Regions from separate parts of the Nocardiopsis gilva YIM 90087 genome, predicted to be linked through region 3. Evidence: riboswitches for the same ligand, from Rfam matches in the RefSeq annotation. Region 3 holds a riboswitch; each other region holds the start of a gene.
The links. A riboswitch is a leader RNA that binds a small molecule or an ion and turns the genes downstream of it on or off. The one in region 3 is predicted to bind thiamine pyrophosphate.
Positions count from the first base shown of each region.

Region 1: another riboswitch for thiamine pyrophosphate. It lies ahead of thiD (bifunctional hydroxymethylpyrimidine kinase/phosphomethylpyrimidine kinase); the one in region 3 lies ahead of thiO (glycine oxidase ThiO).
Region 2: another riboswitch for thiamine pyrophosphate. It lies ahead of CDO52_RS22675 (ECF transporter S component); the one in region 3 lies ahead of thiO (glycine oxidase ThiO).

Region 1 is NZ_CP022753.1:4,752,621-4,762,772, forward strand. It holds gene CDO52_RS21250 (adenosylmethionine--8-amino-7-oxononanoate transaminase) at 1-1,142, opposite strand, end outside; partial or broken gene CDO52_RS21255 (8-amino-7-oxononanoate synthase) at 1,962-3,172, shown strand; gene CDO52_RS21260 (SGNH/GDSL hydrolase family protein) at 3,379-4,491, shown strand; gene rocD (ornithine--oxo-acid transaminase) at 4,605-5,882, opposite strand; gene CDO52_RS21270 (DUF368 domain-containing protein) at 6,371-7,345, shown strand; TPP riboswitch at 7,375-7,494, shown strand; gene thiD (bifunctional hydroxymethylpyrimidine kinase/phosphomethylpyrimidine kinase) at 7,483-8,316, shown strand; gene CDO52_RS21280 (alanine/glycine:cation symporter family protein) at 8,455-9,873, opposite strand; gene CDO52_RS21285 (DUF6457 domain-containing protein) at 10,100-10,152, opposite strand, start outside.
Region 2 is NZ_CP022753.1:5,093,484-5,103,635, reverse strand. It holds gene CDO52_RS22685 (alpha-1,4-glucan--maltose-1-phosphate maltosyltransferase) at 1-531, opposite strand, end outside; gene glgP (alpha-glucan family phosphorylase) at 1,075-3,693, shown strand; TPP riboswitch at 3,873-3,980, shown strand; gene CDO52_RS22675 (ECF transporter S component) at 4,194-4,766, shown strand; gene CDO52_RS22670 (ABC transporter ATP-binding protein) at 4,763-6,301, shown strand; gene CDO52_RS22665 (energy-coupling factor transporter transmembrane component T family protein) at 6,298-7,161, shown strand; gene CDO52_RS22660 (hypothetical protein) at 7,309-7,911, shown strand; gene CDO52_RS22655 (GNAT family N-acetyltransferase) at 7,945-8,700, shown strand; gene CDO52_RS22650 (FBP domain-containing protein) at 8,804-9,316, shown strand; gene CDO52_RS22645 (enoyl-CoA hydratase/isomerase family protein) at 9,457-10,152, shown strand, end outside.
Region 3 is NZ_CP022753.1:2,566,430-2,576,581, reverse strand. It holds gene CDO52_RS11760 (SDR family oxidoreductase) at 1-732, shown strand, start outside; gene thiE (thiamine phosphate synthase) at 803-1,453, opposite strand; gene CDO52_RS11750 (Rv2175c family DNA-binding protein) at 1,625-1,984, opposite strand; TPP riboswitch at 2,117-2,228, shown strand; gene thiO (glycine oxidase ThiO) at 2,220-3,371, shown strand; gene thiS (sulfur carrier protein ThiS) at 3,484-3,684, shown strand; gene CDO52_RS11735 (thiazole synthase) at 3,688-4,557, shown strand; gene pknB (Stk1 family PASTA domain-containing Ser/Thr kinase) at 4,710-6,647, shown strand; gene CDO52_RS11725 (response regulator) at 6,725-7,387, shown strand; gene glpK (glycerol kinase GlpK) at 7,460-8,938, opposite strand; gene CDO52_RS11715 (6-phosphofructokinase) at 9,211-10,152, shown strand, end outside.

The DNA of each region.
Region 1 (10,152 bases), 2.2 Mb from region 3:
CCGGGCAGGTCGCGGGCCGGGGCCAGGCCCGCGCGCAGGCCGGATGCGACGCGCGCGACGTCGCCCCGCCAGTCGCCGCTCCGCAGGAGGTCGATGGAGGCGACGGCGACCGCGCAGGCCAGCGGGTTGCCCATGAACGTGGGGCCGTGCGCGAGGACCGGGACCTCGCCCTCGGCGATGCCCTGGGCCACCTCCGCGGTGCACAGGGCCGCCGCCAGGGTCATGTAGCCGCCGGTGAGCGCCTTGCCCACGCACATCACGTCGGGGGCGACCCCGGCATGGTCGGCCGCGAACATCTCTCCCGTGCGGCCGAAGCCGGTGGCGATCTCGTCGAACACCAGCAGCACGCCGTGCCGTTCGGTGATCTCGCGCAGCGCCCTCAGGTAGGCGGGGCTGTGGAAGCGCATGCCTCCGGCGCCCTGCACCACGGGTTCGACGATCACGGCCGCGAGTTCGTCGGCGTGCTCGGCGACGAGACCGTCGAGGTGGTCGATGTAGGCGGGGTCAGGCGCGGCGTCGTACCCGGCGGGCGGGGCGTCGGCGAACACCTGCCGGGGCAGGACATCACCCCACAGCGCGTGCATGCCGCCCTCGGGGTCGCAGACCGACATCGCCTGGAAGGTGTCGCCGTGGTAGCCGCCGCGCCAGGTGAGCAGGCGCTGCTTGGCCGGGCGGCCCTGCGAGCGCCAGTACTGCAGGCACATCTTCACGGCCACCTCCACCGACACCGATCCGGAGTCGGCCAGGAACACGTGCCGCAACGGGGCGGGCGTGATGTCGACGAGGGCGGCGGCCAGCCGCGCGGCGGGTTCGTGGGTGAGACCGCCGAACATGACGTGCCCGAACCGGTCGAGCTGCGCGCGCACGGCCGCGTCGAGCACCGGGTGGGCGTAGCCGTGGATCATCGACCACCAGGAGGACATGCCGTCCACGACATCGCGCTCGACACCGTCCTCGCCGGTCAGGCGGATCCGGGTGCCCGCCGCACCGTGCACGACGCCGGGGGCGGGGCCCGAGCCGATGGAGGAGTAGGGGTGCCAGAGGTGGGCCCGGTCGACCTCACGCACCCACGCGGGATCGGCCCCTGCGTCAGGAGCCGGTGCCGGTCGTGTCTCCGGTTGACTGGTCACTCGTGGCGTCATGGTCGCCCATCCTGCCAACCCGCCCCCGGCCGGCCGCATGCGGACTCCTCCACAAAATCGGCCCCGATCTTTGTCCCGTTCCACCGATGACAAACGGTCGCGGGCATGTGAGAGTCGTGTCCGCCTCCTAGCACCGTGTGCCTCTGCCCTACCGGCGCGAACACGAAGGAGCGAGCGGAAGCGTCCCATCTGACGGTCCAGCGCCGGACGGTGGTGGCGGTGACGCGCGCGAGGAGGGCAGGCGCGGCAGGCCCCACCGCCGCGACCAAGATCTTCAGTGGCCGCGCAATTGGCCCGGTAGGGCAGAGGTACCGCGCCACCCGTGCGGGCACCCGCCCGTGCGCGGGCAGACCAGCGCGTGTCCGGGCTCCGCAGTACCCTCGACCACGGCTCTACCGTCGGCCCGATGCGCCGAAGGCGCATCGGGCGTCCCGGATCTGACCGGCGGAAACCGCCCTCTCCCGACCAGAAAGGCCACGGCAGCCCCCGGAGAATCGACGTGCACCCTTCCCCACCTCAAGCAGGCGGATTCCTGGCGCGGGACGCCCCACAGCTCAGCGCCCCGGAAGGCCGTACTCCCCCAGTCCCAGCCGGGGCGCAACCCGCCCGGTTCGCTACCAGAAAGCCAGGGAGTTCTGTTCCCTCCTGGTTCTCGACCGGCACGGTGGACGCGCCTGGTTCTCGCAACGCACGCGGTACACCGCACCCGATCACGGGGGCGCTCTCTCGCCCGGCGGACGAAACCCCGAGCTCGCCCTGCTCCGGAGGGGAGCGATTCCTCCCCCGGCCCACGCCGGGGGCATCCGCGAAGGAGACCCGGTGACGACACATCCCCCCGGCCGCGCGTCGGACGCTCAGGGTGCGGCCGCATCCGGCCGCACCGACCCGTTCGGCTGGTTGGACGCCGCCGCGCGCGAACGGGCGGAGGCGGGGTTGACCCGCAGGACACGGCCCCGCGCCCACGACGACGACCTGCTCGACATGGCGGGCAACGACTACCTAGGACTGACCCGGCACCCCGACGTCACCCGGGCGGCGGCGGAGGCCGCCCGGCGCTGGGGGGCGGGGTCCACGGGGTCGCGGCTGGTCACCGGCGACACCACCCTCCATGGTGAGCTGGAGGCCGAGCTCGCCGCGTTCTACGGGACCGAGGCGGCGCTGGTCTTCTCCTCCGGGTACGCGGCCAACCTCGGCGTGATCACGTCGCTGTCCGGCCCCGGCGCGCACCTGGTCTGCGACCGGTACAACCACGCCTCCCTCATCGACGCCACCCGGCTGGCCAAGGCCGCGGGCGCGCGCGTCTCGCTGTTCGACCACGCCGACGCCGAGGCCGCGCGCGCCGCTCTGGCGGCGCACCCGGCCGAACGGCGCCTGGTGGTCAGCGACACGGTCTTCTCCGTGGACGGCGACCTCACCGACCTGTCCGGACTCGCCCGCGCGTGCGCCGACGCGGGGGCGGCGCTCCTCCTGGACGACGCCCACGGCCTGGGCGTCATCGGCGACGGTGGCCGCGGGGCGCTGAGCGCGGCCGGGATCTCCCCGGCCGACCGCGGCGGCATCGTCGTCACGGCCACGCTGTCCAAGTCGCTCGGTGCCCAGGGCGGTGCCGTCCTCGGTCCGCGCCGGGTCATCCGCCACCTGGTGGAGACGGCCCGCACCTTCATCTTCGACACCGGCCTGGCCCCGGCCGCGGCCGCCGGGCGCTGGCCGCGCTGCGTGTGCTGCGCGCCGAACCGGGGCGGCCCGAGCGGCTCCGCGCGATCGCCCGGCGACTGGCCACGGGCTTCCGCGAGCTGGGACTCGACGCGAGTTCCCCCGACGCCGCGGTCGTCTCGGTCCGCGCACCCGCGCCGGAGGAGGCCGTGGCCTGGGCGCGGCGCTGCCGCGACGCCGGGGTCCGCGTCGGCTGCTTCCGCCCGCCTTCGGTGCCCGACGGCCGTTCCCGCCTCCGCCTCACGGCCCGCGCCGACCTGGACGAGGTCGAGATCAAGCGCGTCCTGGACGTCGTCACGACGACGCGGCCGACCTAACGCCCCAGCGGGAACGGCCCGCCCGACACCCCCGTGCCCGACCGGGCGGCCCGGTCGGCTGTGCTCCGGATCACCCGTGTCTCGGCCGCTCCCGGTCACGCGTGCCCCCGTCCGATCAGGGGATCCGGCCGGTACTCTGCCTCCAGGGTCGCGCCGCCGCCGGACCCGAGCAGGAGGCGGCGCAGAACGAGAGGCAGAACGCGACAGTGCGCATACCGGAACTCCCGCGGCGGACCTGGGTCCTGGGCTCCCTCGCCGTCTCCCTCGTGCTCGCCTGCGTCATCGTCATCGCCGTGCCGGTCACCCGCACCGGCATGCTGGGCCTGTGGTGCGAGGTCACGGGCCGCGGGTGTGCCGAGCAGCCGCCCCCGCCCGACGACGCCCCCGAGGTCCCCGACTGGCGGGTGGAGATGTCCCCGGTGGATGCCGCCACCTGGGGCCACTATGTCGCGCTGGGCGACTCCTACTCCTCGGGTGACGGAGCGGGCGACTACCTTCCTGGCACCGCGAAGTCCGGCGGCTGCTGGCGGTCGGCCAACGCCTACCCGCAGCGGATCCTCAGCGCCTACGACTTCGCCGGTGACCTCGGCTTCGTCGCCTGCAGCTCGCAGAAGGGCCGCGCCATGCTGAAGGAGGTCGGCTCGGCCGACTCCCAGCTCGACCGGATCACCCCGCACACGTCCCTGATCACCCTGGGCGTCGGCGGCAACGACCTGGGGTTCACGCCGGTGCTGCGCACGTGCATGGTGCGGCTGCCGCTGGTGGAGGCCGACGCCTGCACCGGCCAGGAGAAGGACGTCGAGAAGCGGATGGAGAAGTTCAAGGCGACCTTCGACGACCTGCTCGCCGAGATCCGCGACCGGGCGCCGGACGCGCGCGTCGTCGTGCTCGGGTATCCGCGGCTGTTCCCCGCGAAGCCCCAGGGGATGTACTACACACTGACCGTCGGCGACCAGAAGTGGCTCAACGACACGATCAAGCGGTTCAACCTCCAGCTGGAGAACGCCGTGAACCGGGCCGACGCCGAGATCGCCGACGAGAGCCAGGTCGGCAGCGTGGAGTTCGTCGACATCTACACGGTGTTCAAGGGGCACGAGGTGGACGCCGAGGAGCCGTGGCTCAACGGGGTCCTGATCCGCGACCTGAGCGAGGGCATCAAGGTGGATCGGAGCACCTTCCATCCCACCGCGGCGGGGCAGGCGGCGTTCACCGACCGCGTGGCCGAGCGCATCGCCTCCGGACCCGGCCGCGCGCTGTACGTCACGCGCGACACCCTCGACAACGCCGATCCCGACGTGCTGGTCGCCGAGGTCGAGTAGGACGTACCGGCCTCCGCCCCGTCCCAGGTGCGGACGGACGGGACGGAGGCCGGGCCAAACCGCTGTCCCGGGCCGGTTCCGGCCGCGGGGAAGTGCCGGTCAGGGGCCGCGCGCTAGCCCTTCTCCGCGCGCAGTTCGGCCAGGACCTCACCGAACCGGTCCAGCGCCCAGTTCAGGTCGTCCTCGGTGACGACGAGGGACGGCGAGAGCCGGACCGTCGAGCCGTGCGTGTCCTTGACCAGGACGCCCTTCTTGGCGAGCCGCTCGCACAGCTCCCGCCCGCTGGCCAGGGACTCGTCGACGTCGACCCCCGCCCACAGCCCGATGCTGCGCGCGGCCACCGCGCCGTTGCCGACGAACTCCTTGATCCGGGTGCCCAGCACCTCGCCGAGCCGCTGGGCGTTGTCCAGGTAGGGCCCCTCCCGCAGCATCCGCACGACGGTGCGGCCCATCGCCGCGGCCATCGGGTTTCCGCCGAAGGTGCTGCCGTGCTGGCCCGGCTGGATCACGCCGAGGACGTCCTCGTCGGCGACCATGGCCGAGACGGGGAGGATGCCGCCGCCCAGGGCCTTGCCGAAGAGGTAGGCGTCGGGGATGACGCCGGTGTGCTCGCAGGCCGTCACGGTGCCGGTGCGGCCGAGGGCCGACTGCACCTCGTCGGCGATGAACAGCACCCGGTTGTCGTCGCAGATCTCCCTGATGCGGGGGAGGTAGTCCGGGGGCGGCACGATGACCCCGGCCTCGCCCTGCACGGGCTCGACGATGACCGCGGCCGTGGTCGCGTCGATGGCCGACGCGATCGCGTCGGCGTCGCCGTAGGGGACCACGCGGAAGCCGGGGGTGTAGGGACCGAAGCCGCCGTAGGCGTCGGGGTCCTCGGAGAAGGAGATGATGGTGGTGGTGCGGCCGTGGAAGTTGCCGCCCGCGACGATGATCGTGGCCTGCCCGTCGGGGACGCCCTTGACGTCGTAGGCCCACCGGCGGGCCACCTTGACCGCGGTCTCCACCGCCTCGGCGCCGGTGTTCATGGGCAGCACCTTCTCCTTGCCGACGAGGTCGGCGAGGGCGGTGACCCAGGGGCCGAACTGGTCGTGGTAGAAGGCGCGGCTGGTGAGCGTCACCCGGTCGAGCTGGTGGTGTGCGGCCGCCAGCAGGTCGGGGTTGCTGTGGCCGAAGTTGGTCGCGGAGTATCCGGCGAGACAGTCGAGGTAGCGGCGGCCCTCGACGTCGGTGACCCACGCGCCCTCGCCTTCGGCGATGACAACGGGCAGGGGGTTGTAGTTGTGCGCCGAGTGTGCCTCGGCCAGTCCGATGTGGTCGCTACTCGAAATGACGGGACCGGTGTGATCCCCACCGGCCGTGTATTCGCCCAGACTGCGGGTGTCGCTCATCCAGGTTTCCCTTCGATCGCCGTTGATCGGAACAGCAGTGATCGTTATTCGATTTTCAGATACCCGTTCGGTTAACGCACGAAGCACCGCCTCAGGCGGACTCCAGCAGGAGAACAGATGGTGCCCCCGATGCACAAGAGGCGGCACGTGCCGCTCCCCACCAGCCCCATCCGGGACCCTGGGCATCGCGGAATCGTTCCCTCATCACATTCCTCCCCCGTCTCCGCGGCGCCGCACGCCGCGGACGTCGTGTCGTACCGGGGCGTCCCCTACGCCTCCCGGCTTCCCGACGCGTCGACGCGACTACTACCCATACGATGCCGGTACACACGGGGCCGCGTCACAGCATCGTGTCCGAAACTTCCCCACACAGCGCCGAACCGTCCCCCTCGGCCGCCCCTAGACTGGGGGCGCACCGCCCGCGGCGGCGGTCGCCCAGCTCACTTGCTCCCATTTCCTCCCGCACCCATTCAGACGAAACGCGAGACATGGCGAAGTCAGTCGGTACTCACCTCTTCAACGCGTTCCGCGGCGCCCTCATCGGGACCGCGGAGGTGGTCCCCGGCGTCAGTGGCGGCACCGTCGCACTGATCGTGGGCATCTACGAAAACCTCATCACCTCCGCGGGCCACGCGGTGAACGGAATCCGGCTGGCAGCCGGCGACCTGCCGCGCGGCCGTGGCGGCGCGCGCGCCGCCGAGGAGTTCCGCAAGGCCGACTGGGGCGCCATCATCGCCGTGCTGATCGGCATGGTCCTGGCCGCCCTTGTCGCCGCCAAGTTCCTGGCCCCGCTGGTCGAGCACGAGCAGCAGTACGCCTACGCGGTCTTCTTCGGCCTGATCCTGGCCTCGCTGTGGGTGCCCTACAGCGGCTCCGGGCGCACCTGGAGGCCCGGCGACTACCTGGTGGCACTGGCCGTCGCGGCGGTGACGTTCCTGCTCACCGGCCTGCCCCCGGCCCACGTCGAACCCAACTTCTTCATCGTCGTCGGCGCCGCGGCCATCGCCGTCTGCGCGCTGGTCCTGCCCGGCGTCTCCGGCTCGTTCATCCTGCTCACCTTCGGCCTGTACACGGCCACGATGGACGCGCTGAACGCCCGCGACTTCGGCTACATCGGGACGTTCGCGCTGGGCGCGATCATCGGCCTGGCGTTCTTCGTCAAGCTGCTGCAGTGGCTCATGGAGAGCTACCACCACATCACGCTGGTCGTCCTGACCGGACTGATGGCCGGTTCGCTGCGCGCGCTGTGGCCGTGGCAGGACGAGCACCGCACGCTGCAGGCGCCGCAGGGCGATATTCCGGTCACCGTCGCCCTGGCGGTTCTGGGCTTCGCGGTCGTCGTCGCCGTGCTGCTCTTCGAACGGCGTGTCCAGGCCCGGCGGCAGGGTGCCGCGAACGGGGCCGGTCAGACTCGGGGCCGCCACCGCTCGGCCGACCCGGTCGACTCGGCCGAGCGCGGCTGACGGGCACCCCGACAACTCCATCCAACGTCCATCACGGCGCGGGGTGCCGGGAGACGATCACCCGCTGGTGATCAGCCGTCCCGGCTGAGAGCACACCCGTCGAACCTGATCTAGCTCGTACTAGCGAAGGAACGCCAATGAGCGGCTACAACATCCTGTCCATCGCCGGCAGCGACCCCAGCGGGGGCGCCGGCATCCAGGCCGACCTGAAGACCTTCTCCGCGCTCGGCGGCTACGGGATGACGGTCATCACCGCCCTGACCGCCCAGTCCACGAGCGGTGTCACCGGCGTGCACGCCGTCCCCGCGGAGTTCGTCTCGGCGCAGCTCGACACGCTGCTCACCGACGCGCGGGTGGACGCGGTGAAGATCGGGATGCTGTCCGACACGGGCGTCATCGGCGCGGTCGCCGCGGCCATCGACCACTACGCGCTGCGCAACGTGGTGCTCGACCCGGTGATGGTCGCCAAGAGCGGCGACCGGCTGCTGGCGCCCGAGGCGGTGGCGGGGGTCCGCGACGAGCTCCTCCCGCGCGCCGATCTCATCACGCCCAACATCCCCGAGGCCGCCGAACTCCTCGGCGCGGACGAGGCCGGCAGCATCGAGACGATGGGTGCCCAGGCCGAGCGCCTCCTCGTTCTGGGCGCCCGCCGCGTGCTGCTGAAGGGCGGCCACCTCGGCGGCGCGGACAGCGGCCACAGCACCGACCTCCTGGTCGAACCGGACTGGCCGCCGCGGACCTTCACCGCCGAGCGCGTCCGCACGCACAACACCCACGGCACGGGCTGCACCCTGTCCTCCGCCATCGCCGCCCTCCTCCCCCAGCGCGACGACGTCCCCGCGGCCGTGCGGGACGCCAAGGAGTACCTCACCGAGGCCCTGCGCCACGCCGACGAACTCGACGCGGGCCGCGGCAAGGGCCCGGTCCACCACTTCCACGCGTGGTGGGGCGCTGTCGCGGCCGACCACTAAGGCTTCCCCCACGGCCCTCGCCCGTTTCCCCGTTGATCTCGGGGATATCGACCGAATATCGGCGAGTATTCGGTCGATATCCCCGAGATCAACGAAGGCCCCGCCCCGCGTGGTCTGCGGGGCGGGGCCTGGAACGGGTCACTGCTGGCGGACGTCGGGGACCTTGATGTCCGGGTTCTTCCAGTCGGGGTTGCTGAAGTACCTCTGCGTCTCCTGGACGATGACCGGGGAGAGCAGCAGCAGGCCGATCAGGTTGGGCAGCGCCATCAGGCCGTTGGCGATGTCGCTGGCCACCCAGATGACGTCCAGGGAGGCCACGGCACCGACGTAGATCATGGCGACGAACACCACGCGGTAGACGGGCACGCCCCTGTGGCCGACGAGGAAGTCGATGCAGCGCTCGCCGTAGTAGGACCAGCCGAGGATGGTGGTGAAGGCGAAGACCGCGACGGAGATGGCCACGATGTAGCCGCCCATGGCGCCCAGGCCGGGTGTGATGGCCGACAGGCCGCTCTGCAGCGCCTCGGAGGTCATCTGGGCGCCGTCGCCGGTGCCGTCCTCCTCCCAGACGCCGGTGACGATGATGACCAGGCAGGTCATGGTGACGACGATGAGCGTGTCGATGAACGTCTGGGTCATCGAGACCATCGCCTGGCGCACCGGCTGGTCGGTCTTGGCCGCGGCGGCCGCGATGGCGCCGGTGCCCAGGCCCGACTCGTTGGAGAAGATGCCGCGCGCCACGCCGGCCTGGATCACGACGAACACGGAGGCCGCGCCGCCGCCGGCGGCGGCCTGCCCGGTGAAGGCGTCGGTCAGGACGAGCGCCAGCGCCGCGGGGATGTCGCCGACGTGCACGATCAGCACGGTCAGAGTGATGCCGATGTAGAGCACGATCATGATCGGCACGATCCCGGCGGCCACGCGGCCGATGCTCTTGATACCGCCGAGGATGACCGTGCCCGCGATGATCACCATCGCGACACCGGCCACCCAGGTCGGAACGCCCCAGACGTTGTTGAGCTGCTGCGAGACGGTGTTGGCCTGGGTGCCGTTGCCGATACCGAAGGCCGCGATGGCGCCGAACACGGCGAAGAGGACGCCCAGCGCCAGGCCCAGCCCGCCGGGAAGACCGTGGCGGAGGTAGAACATGGGGCCGCCGCTCTGCTTGCCCACGCTGTCCACCTGCCGGTACTTCACGCCCAGCAGCGCCTCGCTGTACTTGGTGGCCATACCGACGAGGCCGGTCATCCACATCCAGAACAGGGCACCGGGACCGCCCATGCCGATCGCCAGCGCGGCACCGGCGATGTTGCCGACACCCACCGTGGCGGCCAGCGCGGTGCTCAGCGCCTGGTAGTGCGAGATGTCGCCCTGGACGCCCTCGGCCTCCTTGCGGCGGACCAGTGCCAGCCAGAGGGCGTGGAAGAGCTTGTGGAACTGCAGCAGCCGCAGTCGGATCGTCAGGAACAACCCAGTGAGCAGCAGCAACGGGATGAGGACGTACTCACTCCAGATAATGCCGGAGAGGGTGTCCAGCATGTCCGTGAGTTGATCCATGGACGAACTCCCTATGTGTTCGAGCGAGGGGGTAAGGATCCGCCGCCCTCCGCCCGGGTGAGGACGGGGTAGGGCGACGACGGCACGACGCACCGCCGCGATCAACGTGATGCAACGCACTGCCACATTTACCTGGTTTTTTGACCGGTTTCGTCACGTATGCGTCACGTTTCATCCTCGGACTGGTCGCTTCTGCGTTCTGTAACAGGCGTATGACCAGCGGAATTCACGGCGTGTCGGGCGACTCCGGCGCCTGGGCGAGCGCCAGACGGCTGAGCA
Region 2 (10,152 bases), 2.5 Mb from region 3:
CTTCGACCGCGTCACCAGGTCGCGCAGCGGGGCGGCGCCGAGCTCCGCGACGACTTCGGCCCCGGTGGCCAGCTCCAAGCGCTCGGTCGCCGACCGGGTGGTGTCGCGGAGCCGGTCGGCGACCTTGGCCAGCTCGGGGCGGCGCGGTACGCGCCGCGCCGCCCGTTCGAGGAGCCGGGCGCCCTCCTCCATCATCAGCTCGACGTCCTGCCCCAGCGGGATCTTGATCTGGGCGTCGTGCCGCCAGGTGGCGAAGGGGTCGTCCCACGCCTCGACGGCGAATCGCCACGCGCCTTCGCGGGACGCACGCACATCGGCCGCGTAGCGGTCGGTTCCCGGCGCCACCTCGCGCATGGGCACGGGCTCCTGGCGCCGTCCCCGAGGGTCGTACAGCACCACAGCCGCGCCGAGGGCGCCGTGCCCCTCCCTGATCACGGTGGCGCTGACGGTGAAGGTCTCACCGGCGACGGCCTTGGCCGCGCCGAGGTCGGGTACGGGAGCGACGTTCAGAATGGGAATGCGTCCGATCACAAGTGCACCAATGCAGAGAGCGAGAGTGTCGCGATTCCGGCGATTGTGGGAAGTTCGTGGCGTTTGTGGCGTGAAAGGCATTTGAGAGCGGGCAGCTCAGCGGACCCGAAAGGCGACATAGGTGGACCCCGGGTGGCGCGGAGCGACGCGCTCTCACTGTCTATCGTCGGCCCGGAATGGCCCGCATCCGATGGTTTGCGGTGCGTATTTTTTGTGATTGTCGTCACACTGGCAATGGTTCTTTGTGGGATGTATCTTCACCCGCTTCACGCAGGAAACAACGACAAAGCGGTCGTGTGTCCCTAGTGGGAGCAATCGTCACATTGGCTTCGCGGGTGGCCATAATCGGTTAAATGGGTGTGTCGCGTGTGCGGGGTGATCATGGAGTGGCGAGCCAGAAGAGTGGTCTGTCCCGGATATTCCGGTTTGCGACATACGGGGAAAAGCGCCGCAGAAACCTGGAAGTTAAGATTTTGACGTGTTCGTTGAATAAAGGCCTAAGGGGGTCGCGTAACCGCGCCGAATTGACTAGCCTCACGCTCCGTGAAGGCGATTCGCAGATTTACCGTCCGTACCGTCCTCCCCGACGAACTCGCCCCGCTGGGCCGACTCGCCGCGAACCTCCGCTGGGCCTGGCACCCGGCGACCCGCGAGGTCTTCGCCGCGATCGATCCCGAGGTGTGGGAGAGCGTCGGCCAGGATCCGTTCCGCATGCTCGGCGAGGTCGGTGGGGAGCGGTTCGCCGCGCTCGCCCGCGATGAGGAGTTCCGCGCCCGTCTGCGCGAGGCCGCCGCCGACCTCGACACCTACCTCACCGGACCACGTTGGTATCAGGGCCTGTCCCAGCCGCCCTCGGGCATCGCCTACTTCTCGGCCGAATACGGCCTGACCGCCGCCCTGCCCCAGTACTCCGGCGGACTGGGCATCCTCGCCGGCGACCACCTCAAGAGCGCCAGCGACCTGGGCCTACCGCTCATCGGCGTCGGTCTGCTCTACCGGCACGGCTACTTCACCCAGACCCTCTCGCCCGAGGGCTGGCAGCTGGAGGGCTACCCGGAGATCGACCCGCGCGGACTGCCCATGAGCCGCCTGTCCGACGCCGCGGGGGAACCCGTGTGCATCGGCGTCGACATGGCGGACGGCCGCCGCATCACCGCGCACGTGTGGGTGGTCCGCGTCGGACGCGTCCCGCTGCTGCTCCTGGACGCGTGCCACGAGGGCAACGACCCGGAGCTGCGCGGCATCACCGACCGCCTCTACGGGGGCGGGAGCGAGCACCGGCTGCGCCAGGAGCTGCTGCTCGGCATCGGCGGGGTCCGGGCGGTCCGCGTCTACTGCGAGCAGACCGGCGACCCCCGCCCCGAGGTCTTCCACATGAACGAGGGGCACGCCGGGTTCCTCGGCCTGGAACGCGTCCGCGAGTACATCGACGAGGCCGGACTGACCTTCGACGAGGCGGCCGAGGCCACCCGTGCGGGCACGGTCTTCACCACCCATACGCCGGTGTCCGCCGGGATCGACCGCCTGCCGCGCGACCTCGTCGAGCGGCACTTCACCGCCGACGTCTCCGCGACACCGGGTGTCCCGCGCGACCGCGTCATGGAGCTCGGCACAGAGGACTACGCGGGCGGTGACCCCGCGGTGTTCAACATGGCCGTGATGGGCATGCGGCTGGCGCAGCGCGTCAACGGCGTCAGCGAACTGCACGGGGCCGTCGCCCGGGACATGTTCCAGGGGCTGTGGTCGGGCTTCGACGCCGCCGAGGTGCCCATCACCTCCATCACCAACGGCGTGCACGCGCGCACCTGGGTGGCGGATGAGGCCCAGCGGATGGCGGGGCGCATGGTGCAGGACTCCGCCGAGTTCACCCACTCCGAAGGGTGGCGCAAGATTACCGACGCCGACGAGGCGGATCTGTGGGAGATGCGCCGCACGCTGCGCTCCCGCCTGGTCGCCGACACGCGGGAGCGGCTGCGCGCCTCCTGGCGGCAGCGGGGGGCCAGTTCGGCCGAGCTGGGCTGGATCGACGACGTCCTCGACCCCGACATCCTGACCATCGGATTCGCCCGCCGGGTGCCCTCCTACAAGCGGCTCACCCTCATGCTGCGCGATCGCGACCGGCTCAAGTCGATGCTGCTCGACCCGGATCGCCCGGTGCAGATCGTCATCGCGGGCAAGGCCCACCCGGCCGACGAGGGCGGCAAGCGCCTCATCCAGGAGATCGTGCGCTTCACCGACGACCCGCGGGTGCGCCACCGCATCGTCTTCCTGCCCGACTACGACATGGCACTGGCGCGCTCCCTGGTCCAGGGCTGCGACGTGTGGCTGAACAACCCGCTGCGCCCACTGGAGGCCTGCGGCACCTCGGGCATGAAGGCCGCGCTCAACGGCGGGCTCAACCTGTCCGTCCGCGACGGCTGGTGGGCGGAGTGGTTCGACGGCTCCAACGGGTGGGCCATCCCCACGGCCGACGGCGTGCGCGACCCCGACCGCCGTGACGAGCTGGAGGCGGCGGCCCTGTACGACCTGATCGAGGGCGAGGTCGCGCCGCAGTTCTACGACCGCGATGAGGAGGGCCTGCCCAACCGCTGGCTGGAGATGGTCAAGCACACCCTCGTCTCGCTCGGCCCCAAGGTGCTGGCCACGCGCATGGTGCAGGAGTACGTCACCCGCCTCTACCAGGGGGCGGCCGACTCCTCCCGCCGGTTGGCGGGCGAGGACATGAACGGTGCGCGCGAACTCGCCGAGTGGAAGCGCCGGGTTCGCAAGGCCTGGCCGGGGGTGCGCATCGAACACGTGGAGGTGGTGGGAATGGAAGACCCACCCCAGGTCGGCGGCGAGATGCAGGTGCACACCACCCTCGGGCTGGCCGGACTGGCGCCCGAGGACATCCAGGTGGAGGTCGCCATCGGCCGGGTCACCGGCGACGAGCGGCTGGTGGAACCGGTCGTGGCCGACCTGGAGGTGGTCGGCGAGCCCGATGGGAGCGAGGGGCCGCTGGTGCGCTACGCGGGCTCCGTCCCCCTCCGGCGCGCCGGAACGTGCGGCTACACCGTGCGCGTCCTGCCCGCCCACCCCATGCTGGCCGACCCCGCCGAGATGGGCCTGGTCGTGGTCCCGCAGCCGCCCGAGACCATGGACGACGGAATGGTGCTGCGGTAGCGGTCGCGGCGTAGGCGGTACCTCGTGTGTCGGGCCGGTCGGTCATCTGTGATCCGACCGGCCCTGCGGCGTTGTCAAGGGCTCCCTGTCGACAATCTCGCGCCTCAGCGGTTGGAGAATCCCACGTTGCCTATCTCCACGCGGAGTCACCCATAATGGAATGAACTGCCAGAACGGCAGGGAACCGACAGGGGAGCGCTTCGGCGCTGAGAGTGCGGGATGGAACCGCAGACCCTTACACACCTGATCCGGGTCATGCCGGCGAAGGAAGTCGTAGGATCCGTCGGCCGTGGAATCGGTCGGCGCGCGGATGCGCGCCTCGATCCCGGCCCTCTTGGCACTTCGCGCCCTCTCGTGTGCTGACACGAAGGGACAGGAACACCGCCGTGGGAACCTCATCCACGCCTGGAGCAACCTCCACGACCAAATCCACCGGAACCGGTGTGCTGAACGCAGTCGCCACCCGCGCCGCCGCTCTGCGGCGGCGCATCGCCGAGTTCATGGGCGTTTCCGGTGTCCGCTGGCGCACCGTCGACATCGTCGTCGCCGCCGTCCTGGGCGTCGCCATCGGCGTCATCTTCTGGGTCTGGGGGATGCTGTGGGCATCCACCACCCCCCTCTTCCTCTTCTTCCCGCCCGCGCAGGCGGTGATCTACGGCGTGTGGCTGCTGCCCGGCGTGCTGGGGATGCTCATCATCCGCAAGCCCGGCGCCGGTGTGCTCACCTCGGTCGCGGCGGCGACGGTCTCGATGCTGCTCGGTACCGAATGGGGACTGATGGTCCTGCTCGCGGGGCTGCTGCAGGGACTGCTGCCCGAGGTGGTCTTCACGCTCGGCCGTTTCCGCCGCTGGGGGATGGGGATCTCCGTGCTCGCCGGTGCCGCCGCCGGGCTCGCGCCGACCGTCATGGACCTCGCCCTCTACTACGCCGCCTGGCCGGTCACCTTCATGGCCGCCTACGGGGTCATCGTGGTGCTCAGCGCCGCCGTCATCGCCGGTGTCGGCGGTCGCCTGCTGACCACGGCGCTGGCCCGCGCTGGCGCCCTCACCCCCTTCCCCTCGGCACGCGGATGAGCGGGGGCGGGGCCGCGGTTCGGCTCTCCGGATGGGGGTGGCGGCACGGTGCCCGCGACGCGTGGGCGCTGCGCGGCGTCGACCTGACGATCGAGCCGGGGGAGCGGGTCCTGCTCCTCGGGGCCTCCGGGGCGGGCAAGAGCACCCTGCTGCACGCCCTCGCCGGACTCACCGGCCCCGACGCCGCCATCTCCGGGGAGCAGGAGGGGACGCTCCTCGTCGACGGCGAGCACGCCGACCGCCGCCGCGGCGACATCGGCCTGGTCAGCCAGGACCCGGAGACCCAACTCGTGATGGCGCGGAGCGGCGACGACGTCGCCTTCGGTCTGGAGAACCGCGCCGTCGCGCGCGCGGACATCTGGCCGCGCGTGCACGCCGCGCTGGACCAGGTGGGGTTCCCCTATGGCATGGCGCGGTCGACCGCCGCGCTGTCCGGCGGCGAGAAGCAGCGGCTGGTCATCGCCGGGACGCTGGCGATGAACCCGCGCCTCCTGCTGCTCGATGAGCCCACCGCCAACCTCGACCCGGCCGGGGCGCGCCTCGTCCGCGAGGTGGTGGCGGACCTGGTCGCCACCACCGAGGCGACGCTGGTGCTGGTCGAGCACCGGGTGGCCGACGTGGTCGGACTGGTGGACCGTGTCGTCGTCCTCGAACCGGGCGGCGGCGTCATCGCGGACGGCGCGCCGGGCACTGTCTTCGCCACCCACGGCGCCCATCTCGCCGAGCAGGGCGTGTGGGTGCCCGGTCACGAACCCCGAGCCGAGCAACGGCCCGTCGCATGTTCGTCGCCCGCGTCGCCGCTCATCGAGGCGGTCGATCTCGTCGCCCGCACACCCGAAGCGCTCGGGCCGGGCACCGGCCCGCCCGCGACGATCCTCGACGGGGCGGCCGCTGCGGTCACCTCCGCGTCGGCCACCGCTCTGACCGGACCCAACGGGTCGGGCAAGTCCACTCTGCTGATGCTGCTGGCCGGGCTCACCGCGCCGCATGGTGGCGCGGTCGAGCCGCGCGGCGCCCTGGCAGCCATCGACGAGCGCCCGCTGATCCGCTGGCCCGCCCGCAGGCTCGCCCGTCACCTGGGCACGGTCTTCCAGCACGCCGAGGACCAGTTCGTCACCGGCACCGTCCGCGACGAGCTCGCCTTCGCCCCGCGGCGCACCGGGCTGAGCGAGCGCGAGGCGGCGGCGTGGGTGGAGGAACTGCTGGAGCGGCTGCGCCTGACCGGTCTCGCCGACGTCCACCCCAACACGCTCTCCGGTGGCGAGAAGCGCCGACTCTCGGTCGCGACGGCCCTCAGCTCCGGACCGGCCCACGCGCCCGACGTGCTGCTGCTGGACGAGCCGACCTTCGGCCAGGACACCCGAACCTGGTCCGAGCTGGTGACCCTGCTCGCCGACCTCCGGAGCGAGGGGCGGGCGATCGTCATGGCCACGCACGACACCCTGCTGCTCGACCGGTTCACCGACATTGAACTGCGCGTGGGCGACGGCCGCGTCACCCCGGCCCCATCGGCCGAACGGGAGGCCACACGATGACCACACACCCGACCGAACCGCACGCTCCCCACACGCGAGCCACCAGCTCGCCACCGTCGGTCGCTCCCCACGAGCCCACGGCCCTGCCGCGTGACGAGCCCGCACCCCCTCCCGCCGGCGAGCGCGCGGCCCGTCCCGCCGCACGGGCGTGGCTGCGCCGCGCGAACCCGGCCGCGAAGGTGGTGGCCGCACTGATGGTGACCGCGGCGCTGATCCCGACGGTCGATCCGGTCACCCCGGGCGTCGTGCTGGCCGCCATCGCGCTCCTCCTCCCCTTCGCGGGGATCCCCCGGCGTACCGCCGTCACCCTCGGCGGCCCGCTGCTCCTGGCCGCATTCTCGGTCGGGGTGGTCAACCTGGTCTTCGGCGAGGACGGCCCGCTCACCGCGTTCGGGCTGGCCGTGCGCCTGCTGGCCATCGCCCTGCCCGGGGTGCTGGTGGCGGCGACCAGTGAGCCCACCGAGCTGACCGACGCGCTGGTGCAACGGCTCAAGGTCCCCGAACGCCCGGCGATGGGCGTGCTGGCGGCGCTGCGGCTGATTCCCCTGCTCGCCGACCAGTGGCGCACGCTCACCCTGGCCCGCCGCGCCCGCGGACTGGAAGCGGGACGCAACCCGTTGACCGCGGCCACGATCTTCACCGGCAAGGCCTTCGCCCTCCTGGTGCGCTCCATCCGCACCGGCACCCTGCTCGCCACCGCCATGGACGCCCGCGCCTTCGGCACCGGACCACGCACCCGCGCCCGCGAGAGTGTCTGGCGCCGCTCCGACACCTGGCTCCTCGTCACAACCGCGGCGCTGCTGGTGGCCGCCCACGCCCTGTCCCTCTCCCTGGGCACCTGGAAGCCGCTGTTCATGTGAGCCCGGCAGTGGGTTCTCACCGTTAGGTGACAAACCACTGCCCCCGCTCGGGAATCCCAGCAAAGGACTCCGCCCGCTTCTCAAGCGCGTGGAAGGCTGGTCCTCCCGTCCTTGGAGACGTACGCGACGATGGATCCGATTCTCAGTGTGACGCTGATCGCTGCGGCCGGAGGCTCGATTCGGGGCCTCCTCGACCTGTACTCGGCGGTCCTGGCCTGGCAATCGGCTCGCAACAAGCACATCAAGGAGGGGGGTGAACCGAGCGAACGTCCGTCCTTCAGCGCCAGCTGTGACCTCGCCCCCGATCTGCTGGCCGCGGTGTTCCACGTCGTTCTGGGCGCGTTCGCGGGGTTCGTCCTCGTCCTGACCGGGCAGATCGAGTCCTCGTTGATGGCGCTTCTGGCCGGAGCGGCGGCTCCGGCTCTGCTTCAGCAGATGGTCACGGTCAAATGGCGCCTCGTACAGGCGCGGGCCTTCGGCTTGGATGGGGCGGTCAGACCGGCAGGTTCGCACAGCCCGCCCAAGGGAGCCCGCGTCGCTCGGCAAGGCGACGGAGTCGTCGGCGGCCGACGGTGGGAGGAGGGATCCCGAGCATGGCTGACGTCTCGTTGTGGAGGCGTACCCGGGACGCGATCACCGGAGCCGACCGTGTCCACCCGATCCGCACCGGCGAACGCTCTCGTGACGAGCTCAGCCTGGGAACGCGGACCATGGCCGCGATCCTGGGAAGGGACCTGCCGCCCGCGGTGAGCCGAGCGTCGGGTGTGCTGCGATGCTGCCGACATGAACGAGGCGGATGACATTCTCATTGACCGGCTGGCTGTGCGGGCGTGGCCCGCGATGGTGGTTCGGGAGACGCGCGGGTGGTTGCTCCGTGCCACACCCGGTGTGTCGCGCCGTCGGTCGAACAGCGCGGTACCGCCCGAGCATGGTGCGCTCGACGGACTGGCTGATGTCGAGGCGTTCTACGCGGAGCGGAACCAACCTGCGCTGATCCAGGTTTCGCCCGGGCACCGGCTTCGGATGCTGGACGGCCACCTGGCCGCTCGTGGGTTCGAACGTGTCGCGCCGTCGTTGGTCATGTGGACGCCACTGGACCGGATGGCAGAGGGGATTCACGGTGCGGGGAAGATGACGTCGTGGCGGGTCGATCTCGCGCAACGGGACGATGAGTGGACGCGGACGCTCCAGGCTGTCGACGGGCGCGTCGACGACGCCGGTGAGATGGTCATGGATCGCATTCCTGGCCGGACGGTCTTCGCGCGCGTGGCGGACGGCGGAACGGTGGCGGGCGTCGGAGCCGGGGTCGTCGACGGCGGCTGGCTCGGGATCTTCTGCATGGGGACCCGGCCCGAGTACCGGCGCAGTGGCGTTGGCACCGCGATTCTCGACTCTCTGCGGGTGTGGGCTCTGCGCAAGGACGTCCGCCACGCCTGGCTGCAGGTCGAAGAACGCAACCTGCACGCCCGAGCGCTCTACGAGGCACACGGCTTCGCGGTGTCGCATGCTTACCACTACCGGCAGCTACCGCACGCATGAGCCGACGGATGAGTCGCGGGATGCCGGAGTCCGGCCGGTGGACCGGCCCCGGGGAGAAAAATCGAAAGACATCCCATCATGTGCCCTGTTAACGTGCGGATTCATGAACCCCGTGACCGACAAAGAGATCCGTGCGTCCTTCGTGAACTGCTCCAAGGGCGAGGCGAAGCGGGCCAACCTCCCCCGAGGGCTGCACGAGGTGCCGTGGGATGACCTTGACTTCCTCGGCTGGCGCGATCCGGGGGCGCTGGACCGCGGCTATATCGTCGCCGAGCGGGACAGCGGGCTGGTCGGCGTGACGCTGCGCGCCGCCAGTGGGGTGCGGCGGAGTCTCGCCAAGAGCAACATCTGCTCGCTGTGCTCCACCGCGCACGCCGGAACCGGGGTCGTGCTCTATACCGCCCGCCGGGTGGGGGCCGCGGGTCGCCAGGGCAACACCGTGGGCGCCTACGTCTGCGGAGACCTCGCCTGCTCGCTCTATGTCCGGGGCAAGAAGAAGAACGCCGCGGCGGAGCGGTACCTGGAGGGTGTGCCGGTCGAGGACCAGATCGCCGACACCGTCCTCAACCTGGAGCAGTTCCTGCACCGGATCCTCGACCCGACCGCCGGCTCCTAGCACCGCAAAACGGGCGGCGCCGCACGGTCGGCACGTCGGCACCCTGGGTGGGGAACGCGAGAGCCGTTCATGGTAGGCAAGGGTGAGCCAGACCTCGTTGCCCTGAGAGGTCCTGTAGAACCCGTGAAAGGTAGGCGACCGTGGGCGAGTTCGTTCGTGTCGAGGCCGACCCGGCCAACCCCGCCGTAGCCGTCATCCGGCTGGACCGTCCCAAGATGAACGCGCTGAACGCGCAGGTGCAGCGGGAGATCGGTGCCGCCGCCGAGCAGGTCGGTGCCGACGACGCGGTGCGCGCGGTCGTCATCTACGGCGGCGAGAAGGTCTTCGCGGCCGGGGCCGACATCAAGGAGATGGCGGACATGAGCTACGCCGACATGTCCGCGCACTCCCAGTCGCTGCAGGACTCCTTCACCGCCGTCGCCCGCATCCCCAAGCCGGTCATCGCGGCCATCACCGGTTTCGCCCTGGGCGGTGGCTGCGAGCTCGCCCTGTGCGCCGACTTCCGCGTGGCCGCCGACGACGCGAAGCTCGGTCAGCCCGAGATCCTTCTCGGCGTCATCCCCGGCGCCGGGGGCACGCAGCGCCTGCCCCGGCTGGTCGGCCCGGCCAAGGCCAAGGACCTCATCTACACCGGGCGCATGGTCGCGGCCGATGAGGCGCAGCGGATCGGCCTGGTCGACGAGGTCGCCCCGGCCGCCGAGGTGTACTCCACCGCCGTCACCATGGCGGCGCGCTATGCGAACGGACCGGCGATCGCGCTGCGGGCCGCCAAGCAGGCGATCGACAACGGACTGGAGACCGACGTCGACACGGGTCTGGAGATCGAGCGGCTCCAG
Region 3 (10,152 bases):
AGCGCGGCCATGGCGCCCTACGAGGACATGCCCGCCTTCGAGCGCGCGGTGAAGGGGGCCGACACCCTGTTCCTGGTCTCGGCCACCGAGTCCGCCGACCGCGTGGACCAGCACATCAGCGCGGTCGACGCCGCCGTCGCCGCGGGTGTGACCAGGATCGTCTACCTGTCCTTCCTGTCCGCGGCCCCGGCGTCGACCTTCACCTTCGCCCGCGACCACTTCTACACCGAGGCCCACATCCGCTCCACCGGCGTGGCCCACACCTTCCTGCGCCCCAGCTTCTACCTCGATGTGCTGCCGCACTGGGCGGACGACTCGGGCGTCATCCGCGGCCCCGCCGGGCAGGGACGGGTCGCGTGGGTCTCCCGCGACGACATCGCCGACGTCGCCGTCGCCGTCCTCACCGAGGGCGCGGCCCACGACGGCGCGAGCTACGACGTCACCGGTCCCGAGGCGGTGACCATGGGCGAGACCGTGGAGCGCCTCTCGACGCTGACCGGCAAGACCGTGCGCTACGTGCCCGAGACCTGGGAGGAAGCCCTGGCCTCGCGCCGTCCCACGGGCGCCCCCGAGTGGGAGGTCGAGGGGTGGGCCAGCTCGTACGCCGCGATCGCCAGCGGAGAGATGGACGTCGTCTCCGCGACCGTCCCGCACCTCACCGGCCACCCCGCCCAGTCCATCGAGGGCTTCCTGCGCACCCATCCCAGCGCGCTCAACCACGTCTACGCCTGAGACGAAGGTCGGGCACCCGGCTCACGCCGGGCCGAGGGCCGGGGCCAGCGGCGCCCGCGAAGCGTGCGGCTCAGCTAATCGCGGCGAGCCGCCGCTTGAAGGCGGCAGCGGCGGCGTGGGGGTCGTCGGCCCGGGTGATGGCGCGGACGACGACCACACGGGTCGCGCCGGCTTCGAGGACCTGATCGAGGTTGTCCAGGTCGATGCCGCCGATGGCGAACCAGGGGCGCTGCGGCCGCAGGCCGGCGGTCTCCTGGACGAGCGACAGGCCCGCGGCGGGGCGGCCGGGTTTGGTGGGGGTGGACCAGGTCGGGCCGACGCAGAAGTAGTCGACCCCCGCTTCGGTGGCCGAGGCCGTGGCCATGGGCAGGTTGTTGTTGGAGCGGCCGATCAGCGGGCCCTCGCCGAGGATGGCGCGGGCGTAGGGCACCGGAAGGTCGTTCTGGCCGAGGTGGAGGACGTCGGCGCGGGCGGCGTGGGCGATGTCGGCGCGGTCGTTCACGGCGAGCAGCGCGCCGTGGCGTTCGCAGGCGTCGCGCATGACCTCCAGTGCGGCCAGCTCCTCGCGGGCCTCCAGGGTCTTGTCGCGCAGCTGGACGATGTCGACCCCGCCGGACAGCGCCGCGTCGAGGAAGGCGGCGAGGTCGCCCTGCTCGGTGCGGGCGTCGGTGCACAGGTAGAGGCGGGCCGTGGACAGGCGTTCTCGCGGGCTCTCAGTCACCCGGCCAGGGTAGTGCGCCGGCGGTCGGTGCCGGTCCGAGGGGCGCGCCGCGCACCCGCAGCTGCACCGCGGCGCGCCCGGGGTGTCCGGCCGCGCCGCGGTGGAGTGTTCGAACGCGCTGGGTCCCGCGCGGGGGCGGCCCCGGGGTGGTTGGTCCCAGGACCCGCTCGGCTAGAAGGCCATGGCCTGGGCGCGGCGGCGCACCTCGGTGCCGCGGTTGGCGGCCAGTGCCTCGATGGGTGCCCCGGGAAGGGTGTCGTCCGGGGTGAACATCCAGTTCAGCGCCTCGTGGTCGGTGAAGCCGGCGTCAGCGAGCAGGGTGAGTGTCCCCGGTAGGCCCTTGACGATGTCGCCGCCCGCGATGAAGGCGGCGGGAATCGCGACCTCACCGCCCTTCCGGATGCCCAGGAGCTTGTGGTCGCCGATGAACTGCTTGACGCGGTTCGGGCTGACGTTGAGCGCCTGAGCGGCTTCCTTCAGGGTCATCCATTCGCCGACGAGGGCTTCGATGTCGTGGTCGTTCTGTGTCACGCAGCCAATCTCCCACAGTTTCGCCGGGCGCAAACCAGCCCCTCGACCCGTATCGCTCATGGCGTAGCGGCCCGCGTCGGCGGCCCCTCGGCCGTGCCGGAGGAAACGCCCTAAGATGGGCGGTGAAGACGTGAGATTCCCCGCGGGAGCCGGGTGGGACCCGGCTGAGAGGGAGGCTGTGAGCTTCCGACCGCATGAACCTGATCCGGGTCATACCGGCGAAGGGAGTGGAGGCATGACCGTGCGCGGTCACCCCTGGTCCACCTCTGATGTCGTCGTCGTGGGTGACGGCCTGATCGGCCTGGTCACGGCGTGGCGGGCCGCCCAGCGCGGCCTGCGGACGACCATCGTGGGGCGTTCGCGCCCCTTCCCCGCCTCGGGCGTCGCGGCGGGCATGCTCACCCCGGCCACCGAGGCCATGTTCGGCGAGGAGCCGCTGATGCGGTTCGGCGCCCTGTCCCGCGACCGCTACCCCGCCTTCGTCGCCGAGCTGGAGGACGAGAGCGGGCAGCCGACGGCCTACCGGGCGTCGGGCACGCTGCAGATCGCGTTCGACACCGACGACCTCGCCAAGCTCACCGAGCTCGGCGAACTGCAGACCCGGCTCGGGCTGAAGTCCGAGCGGCTCACCGGCCGCGAGTGCCGCCGCCTGGAGCCGATGCTGGCCCCGGCGGTGCGCGGCGGCATCCACGTGGCCGACGACCACTCCGTGGACCCGCGCGCGCTGATGGCGGCCCTGCGTACCGCCGCTGAGCGGCGCGGCGCGCGCGTCGTGGCCGACCGCGTCAGGGCGGTGCTGGTGTCTGCCGACCGCGCCCGCGGCGTCGTGCTGGAGTCCGGCGAGGAGGTGAGCGCCGATCAGGTCGTGCTGGCCGCCGGGACGCACACGCCCGACATCGGCGGGCTGCCCGAGGGCGTGGTCCCCGCCCTCCGCCCGGTCAAGGGCCAGCTGCTGCGGCTGCGGATGCCGCCGGGCGAGCCGCCCATCGTCTCCCGCACCGTGCGCGGCCTGGTCAAGGGCTCCCCCGTCTACCTCGTGCCGCGCGCCGACGGGGAGGTCGTCCTGGGCGCGACGCAGGAGGAGATGGGCGACGACACCCGGCTCACCGCCGGTGGGGTGTGGGAGCTGCTGCGCGACGGCCATGAGCTGGTGCCGGGCATCAGCGAGCTGGAGATCGCCGAGACCTGCGTGGGGCTGCGCCCGGCCGCCCCCGACAACGAACCCCTGCTCGGCCCGACCCGCCTGCCCGGTCTGCACCTGGCCGCCGGGCACTTCCGCCACGGCGTCCTGTTCACCCCCGCCACCGGCGACGCCATGGCCGAGGCACTGACCACCGGAGAGCTGCCGGACTACGCGCGCCGCTTCGCCGCGACGCGCCTGTCCTGAAACGCGCTCCCGTCCCGCGCGGGACGTGCGGATCGCGCGGCCCCCGGGCACCCCGGAGCAGAGAATTCCGCTGAAGACGTCGAACGGCGTCGAACATCGAAGGAGATCACACGTGAACGTGATCATCAACGGCGAGCCCCGCGACCTGGCCCCGCGCAGCACGGTGGCCGACGTCGTCCGCTCCCTGACCGCGGCGCGGGAGGGGATCGCGGTGGCGGTCAACGACGAGGTCGTGCCCAAGGCCACCTGGTCGGCGACCTTCGTCACCGAGGACGACCGCGTGGACGTGCTCACCGCTGTGCAGGGAGGCTGACCCATGACGTCCGGAACCCCGACGACCCCGTGTACCCCCGCCCCGACCGCGGAGGGCGGCGCCGATCCCACTGGCACCACCGGTCCCACGCGTCCCAGCACCGACCCCGCAGCCACCGACGATCCCCTGGTCATCGCCGGGGAGACGTTCGGTTCCCGCCTCATCGCCGGTACCGGCGGCGCGCCGTCGCTGAAGGTTCTCCAGGAAGCGCTGATCGCCTCCGGAACCGAGCTGACGACCGTCGCGATGCGCAAGGTCGCCCCCGGTGCCGAGGGGTCGGTGTGGGACATCCTGCGGAGCAACGGCATCCGCCCGCTGCCCAACACCGCCGGCTGTTACACGGCGATGGACGCGCTGCGCACCGCCCGGATGGCCCGCGAGGCGCTGGGGACGAACTGGATCAAGCTGGAGGTCGTGGCCGACGAGCGCACCCTGCTGCCCGACCCCGTGGAGCTGCTGGACGCGGCCGAGCGGCTGGTCGACGACGGGTTCGTGGTGCTGCCCTACACCAACGACGATCCGGTGCTCGCGCGGCGGCTGGAGGGGCTGGGCTGCGCCGCCGTGATGCCGCTGGGCGCCCCGATCGGCTCGGGGCTGGGCATCCGCAACCCGCACAACATCGAGCTGATCGTGGAGCAGGCGCAGGTGCCGGTGGTGATCGACGCCGGGATCGGCACCGCCAGTGAGGCGGCGCTCGCCATGGAGCTGGGGTGCGACGCCGTCATGCTCGCGACGGCCGTCACCCGTGCCCAGGACCCGGTACGGATGGCCGCGGCGATGCGCGACGCCATCAGGGCCGGGCGCGCCGCCCGGCTGGCCGGTCGGATCCCGGTGCGCCGCTACGCCCAGGCCTCGTCCCCGGCCGTGGACTGACGCCGCGTCGCCGCCCCGGCCCGTCCGACCCGGGCGGGCCGGGGCGATTGCGCCCTCTGTGCCCGTTTCCCACCCCTGTGGGCTATTACGATGTCACGACGCTCTATGGAAGCGTCGCCTGCCCCGCCCGGATCACCCGTAAACTCACCTTCGTGGACATGACGACTGCGGACCCGCTTGTAGGCGCGACACTCGACCGTCGCTACTTCGTCGAGTCGCGTATCGCGGGCGGTGGCATGGCCACCGTCTACATCGCACATGACCAGCGCCTCGACCGGCGCGTGGCCCTCAAGGTCATGCACCCGTCCCTCGCCCAGGACCCCCAGTTCGTGCGCCGGTTCATCAACGAGGCGCACTCGGTGGCGAAACTCTCCCACCCCAACGTCGTGCAGGTCTTCGACCAGGGCACCGACCAGGGCCACGTGTTCCTGGCGATGGAGTACGTCCCCGGCCGCACGCTGCGCGACCTCCTGGAGGAGCGCGGCAGGCTCGGCCCGGACCAGGCGCTGCAGGTGATGTCCCAGGTGCTGGGCGCGCTGGGAGCGGCGCACCGGGCCGGGCTCGTGCACCGCGACATCAAGCCGGAGAACGTCCTGCTGACCGCCGACGGCCGCGCCAAGGTCGCCGACTTCGGGCTGGCCCGCGCCGTGGAGTCCGCCCACCAGGGGATGACGAAGACCGGCACCCTCATGGGCACCGCCGCCTACATCGCCCCCGAGCAGATCGAGCGCGGGACCTCCGACACCCGCACCGACGTCTACGCGGCCGGGATCATGCTCTACGAGCTGCTCACCGGCTCCCAGCCGCACACCGGCGAGAGCCCCATCGCCGTCGCCTACCAGCACGTCAACTCCGATGTGCCGCGCCCGTCGACCGTCGTCGCCGGTATCCCCCCGGAGATCGACACGCTGGTCACCAAGGCCACCGAGCGCGACCCGCGCTACCGCCCGGGCGACGCCGGCCAGTACCTCTCCGCCGTGATGGCGGTGCACAACGGCGGCGCCCCCGCGTTCGCCGAGACCTCGGTGATCGACACCACTCGGCCGCCCGCCGACGGACCGGCACAGCAGAACGGTGCCGCCCCGGTGGCCGGCGGCAACGACACCGTCCAGGTGGACCTCGGCTCGGGCGGCTACGGCGGCTATGACGGCTACGGCGATGACGACGACCGTCCCGGGCCGGACTGGAAGAAGTACCTCCTGGTCGCCACCGCCGCCGTGCTCGCGTTGGTGCTGTTCGGTGCCGGGTGGTGGGTGCTGGACGGGCGCTATGAGACCGTCCCGAACGTCGTCGGCAAGGACCAGAACGCGGCCACGACCGACCTGCGGGCCCTCGGCCTGAAGGTCGAGGTCTCCGACACCCCGGTGTACAGCAACAAGGCCGCCGAGGGCGAGGTGGCCGAGACCGACCCCGACGTGGGCGCCAACGTCCTGCCCGAGGAGACCGTCACCGTGTCCCTGTCCAAGGGGCCGCGGACCGTCGAGATGCCCTCGGTCGTCGGCGACACCGAGGCCAACGCCACGAAGGCGCTGGAGGACGCCGGATTCGACGACGTCGAGGTGGAGCAGAAGGACTCCTACGACCAGGCGCCCGGCACCGTGCTGGCCGTCGACCCGAAGGAGGGGGCGGACGCCGACCGCGAGGAGACCGTCACGCTGACCGTCAGCAAGGGCTTCGACGTGCCCAAGGTCGTGGGCCTGGTGGAGGACGCCGCCCGCAGCGAGCTCGACGGCAAGGGCCTCGAGGTGGAGGTCAAGACCGAGCCCAGCGACGACGTCCCCAAGGGCGAGGTGATGAAGCAGTCGCCGGAGGCGGGGACGACCGCCGGGGCGGGCGACACCGTCACCATCACCGTCTCCTCCGGCAAGGAGCAGATCAAGATCCCCGACGTCCGCGGGATGAAGGTGGGCAAGGCCAAGAAGAAGCTGGAGAAGCGCGGCTTCAAGGTCAAGGTCACCCGCATCCTGGGCGCCAACCGCGTCGACTCCTTCACGCCCAGCGGCAAGGCGGAGAAGGGCACCGAGATCGAGCTGATCACCAGCCCCTTCGCCCCCCGGAAACCGCAAGGCGGCGACGATGACGACGACTGAGGCGCGGTCCGCCACACGGCCGGCGCGCTCGTCGCCCTCACCGGTGGTCGTGCGGGTGGCCCGACCGGAGCCGCCGCATGGCCGGTGACCCGATCCGGGTGATGGTCGTCGACGACCACCCGATGTGGCGGGACGCGGTCGCCCGCGACCTCTCCGAGGCGGGGCTGGAGGTCGTCGCCACCGCAGGCGACGGTGCCACGGCGGTCCGGGTGGTTCCGGCCACCCGCCCCACCGTGGCCGTGGTCGACCTGCAGCTCCCCGACATATCGGGCGTCGAGGTCACGCGACAGCTGCTGGACGCCGGGGACCCGCCCCGCGTGCTGATCCTGTCGGCCAGCGGCGAGCACGCCGACGTGCTGGAGGCGGTAAAGGCCGGGGCCACCGGCTACCTGGTGAAGTCGGCGCGCCGCGAGGAGCTCATCGCCGCGGTCCGCCACGTCCACGCGGGCGAGGCCGTGTTCACCCCCGGGCTGGCCGGGCTGGTCCTCGGCGAGTACCGGCGGCTCGCCACGGCGCCGCGACCGGAGGCCGACTCCGACGCGCCCCGGCTCACGCCCCGCGAGACCGAGGTGCTGCGCCTCGTCGCCAAGGGGCTCGGCTACAAGCAGATCGCGGCCCGGCTGTCCGTCTCCCACCGCACCGTGCAGAACCACGTGCAGAACACCCTGAACAAGCTGCAGCTGCACAACCGCGTCGAGCTGGTCCGCTACGCGATCGACAAGGGGCTGGACGACACCTAGCGCCGGCGCGGTACCGCGCCGCACCCCGCCCTCGGGTCGGTTCGCCGAACCGACCCGGTGACAACGTCGTCGCTAGGCGAGGTCGGCCCAGCCCTTGGAGCGCTCCACGGCGACGCGCCAGCGACGGTAGCCCGCCTCGTCACGCGCCCCCGGATCGAACCGGCGGTCGAGCTGCCAGGTGTGCTTGAGTTCGTCGGTGGAATTCCACACACCCGTCCCCAGTCCCGCCAGGAAGGCGGCGCCCAGGGCGGTGGTCTCCTGCACCTGCGGCCGGGCCACGGGCGCGCCGAGCTGGTCGGCCTGGATCTGGCAGAGCAGGTTGTTGCCCGAGGCACCGCCGTCCACGCGCAGTTCGGGCAGCTGGGTACCGGAGGCGCGGGCCATGGCCTCCACGACGTCGCGGACCTCGAAGGCGATGGCGTCCAGGGTGGCCCGCGCGATGTGCGCGCGGCCGGTGCCGCGGGTGATACCGAAGATCGAACCGCGCGCGTGGGGGTCCCAGTCCGGCGCGCCCATGCCCGTCAGTGCCGGGACGAACACCACGCCGCCGGAGTCGCTGACGGTCCGCGCCAGCGCCTCGGTCTGCCGGGCGGTGTCGATCATCCCCAGGCCGTCGCGCAGCCACTGCACGGCCGCACCGGTCACGAAGATCGACCCCTCCAGCGCGTAGTCGAGCTTCCCGTCGGGGTGCTGCCACAGCACCGTGCTGAGCAGGCCGTGCTCCGGGGCGATCGCCTGCTGCCCGGTGTTGACGAGGATGAACGACCCGGTGCCGTAGGTGCACTTGGAGTGGCCGGGGTCGTAGCAGTTCTGCCCGAACATGGCGGCCTGTTGGTCGCCGGCGATCCCGGCGATGGGCAGCCGCAGGCCGAGGAACTCGTCGGGCACCGACTCGCCCACGACGCCGTAGGAGGGGACGACCTCGGGGAGGGCCGACATGGGCACGCCGAACAGGTCGCACATCTCCTCCGACCAGCGGCCGGCCCGGATGTCGTAGAGGAGCGTGCGCGAGGCGTTGGAGGCGTCCGTGCAGTGCCGCGCCCCGCCGGTCAGCCGGGCGATGATGTAGGAGTCGACGGTGCCGATGGCGGTCTCACCGGACTCCACACCGCTCCAGGCGCGCGGATCGTTGCGCTTCATCCAGGTCAGCTTGGTGCCGGTGAAGTAGGGGTCCAGCCGCAGCCCGGTGATATCGGTGACGCGTCCCTCATGCCCGGCGTCGCGCAGCTCGGTGCAGATCCCGGCGGTGCGGCGGTCCTGCCACACGATCGCGCGGCGCGGCGAGCTGCCGCGCTTGCGGTTCCACAGGACGGCGGTCTCGCGCTGGTTGGTGATGCCGATGCAGGTCGGCGCCTCGGGGGTGGCATCGAGCGCGCTCTGGCAGGCCGATAGGGTCGCCTGCCAGATCTCCTCGGGGACGTGCTCGACCCATCCGGTCTCCGGGAAATGCTGGGCGAACTCCTGGTACCCGCGGGCCAGGACGGTGCCGTCTACACCGACCACGAGGGCGGTGACACCGGTCGTTCCGGCGTCGATGGTGAGCACGGACATTCGGGTGGCCTCCATCAGTTCTGGCAACTATGGTCTAGACCATATGGATAACGCGGACCGACCTTACCGTCCCCGCCACATCGTCACCCAGGGGGCTTACCCGGAGGTGACAATTTTCCAACCCCGAACCGGTCGCCACCCGTGACGTCGGTCACACCCAGCGCATCAGGCTGACGGAGGTGGTCCCTACGGTCAAGAGTCCAAAGAGACCGGAGACGCCGGTCTCTATCGTTCGTAACCTACAACCGAATCCGAGAGCGAGGAGTACACCCATGCGAGTCGGGGTTCTGACCGGCGGTGGCGACTGCCCGGGACTGAACGCGGTGATCCGCGCGGTGGTACGCAAGGGCATCAAGCACTACGGATACGAGTTCGTGGGCTTCCGCGACGGCTGGCGCGGGCCCCTCGAAGGCGATGTCATGACGCTGGACCGGGCGGCCGTGCGGGGCATCCTGCCGCGCGGCGGAACGATCCTCGGATCCTCGCGCACCAACCTGATGAAGGTCGAGAACGGCGTGGAGCGGGTCAAGGACAACCTCGCCGGGCTCGGGGTGGACGCGCTGATCGCGATCGGCGGCGAGGACACCCTCGGCATCGCCCGCCAGCTGCACGACCAGGACGTCAACGTCGTCGGCGTGCCCAAGACCATCGACAACGACCTCAACGCCACCGACTACACGTTCGGCTTCGACACGGCTGTGAACATCGCCATGGAGGCGATCGACCGCCTGCACACCACCGCCGAGTCCCACCACCGCGCGCTGGTCGTCGAGGTCATGGGCCGCCACGCGGGCTGGATCGCGCTGCACTCGGGCATGGCCGCCGGGGCCAACGTGATCCTGATCCCCGAGCGCCCCTTCGCCATCGACGACGTCATCGCCTACGTCGAGAGCCGGTTCAAGACCGACTACGCGCCGATCATCGTCGTCGCCGAGGGCGCGCACCCCCAGGACGGCGACATGGAACTCAGCACCGGGGAGCTCGACGCCTTCGGCCACGTCCGCCTGGGCGGCATCGGCCAGCGGCTCGCCGCCGAGATCGAGAAGCGCACCGGCAAGGAGGCCCGCTCGGTCGTCCTGGGCCATGTGCAGCGGGGCGGCACCCCCTCCTCCTTCGACCGCGTGCTCGCCACCCGCCTCGGTGTCCACGCGATCGACGCCGTCCACGACAAGGACTACGGCAAGATGGTCGCCCTGCAGGCCACCGACATCGTG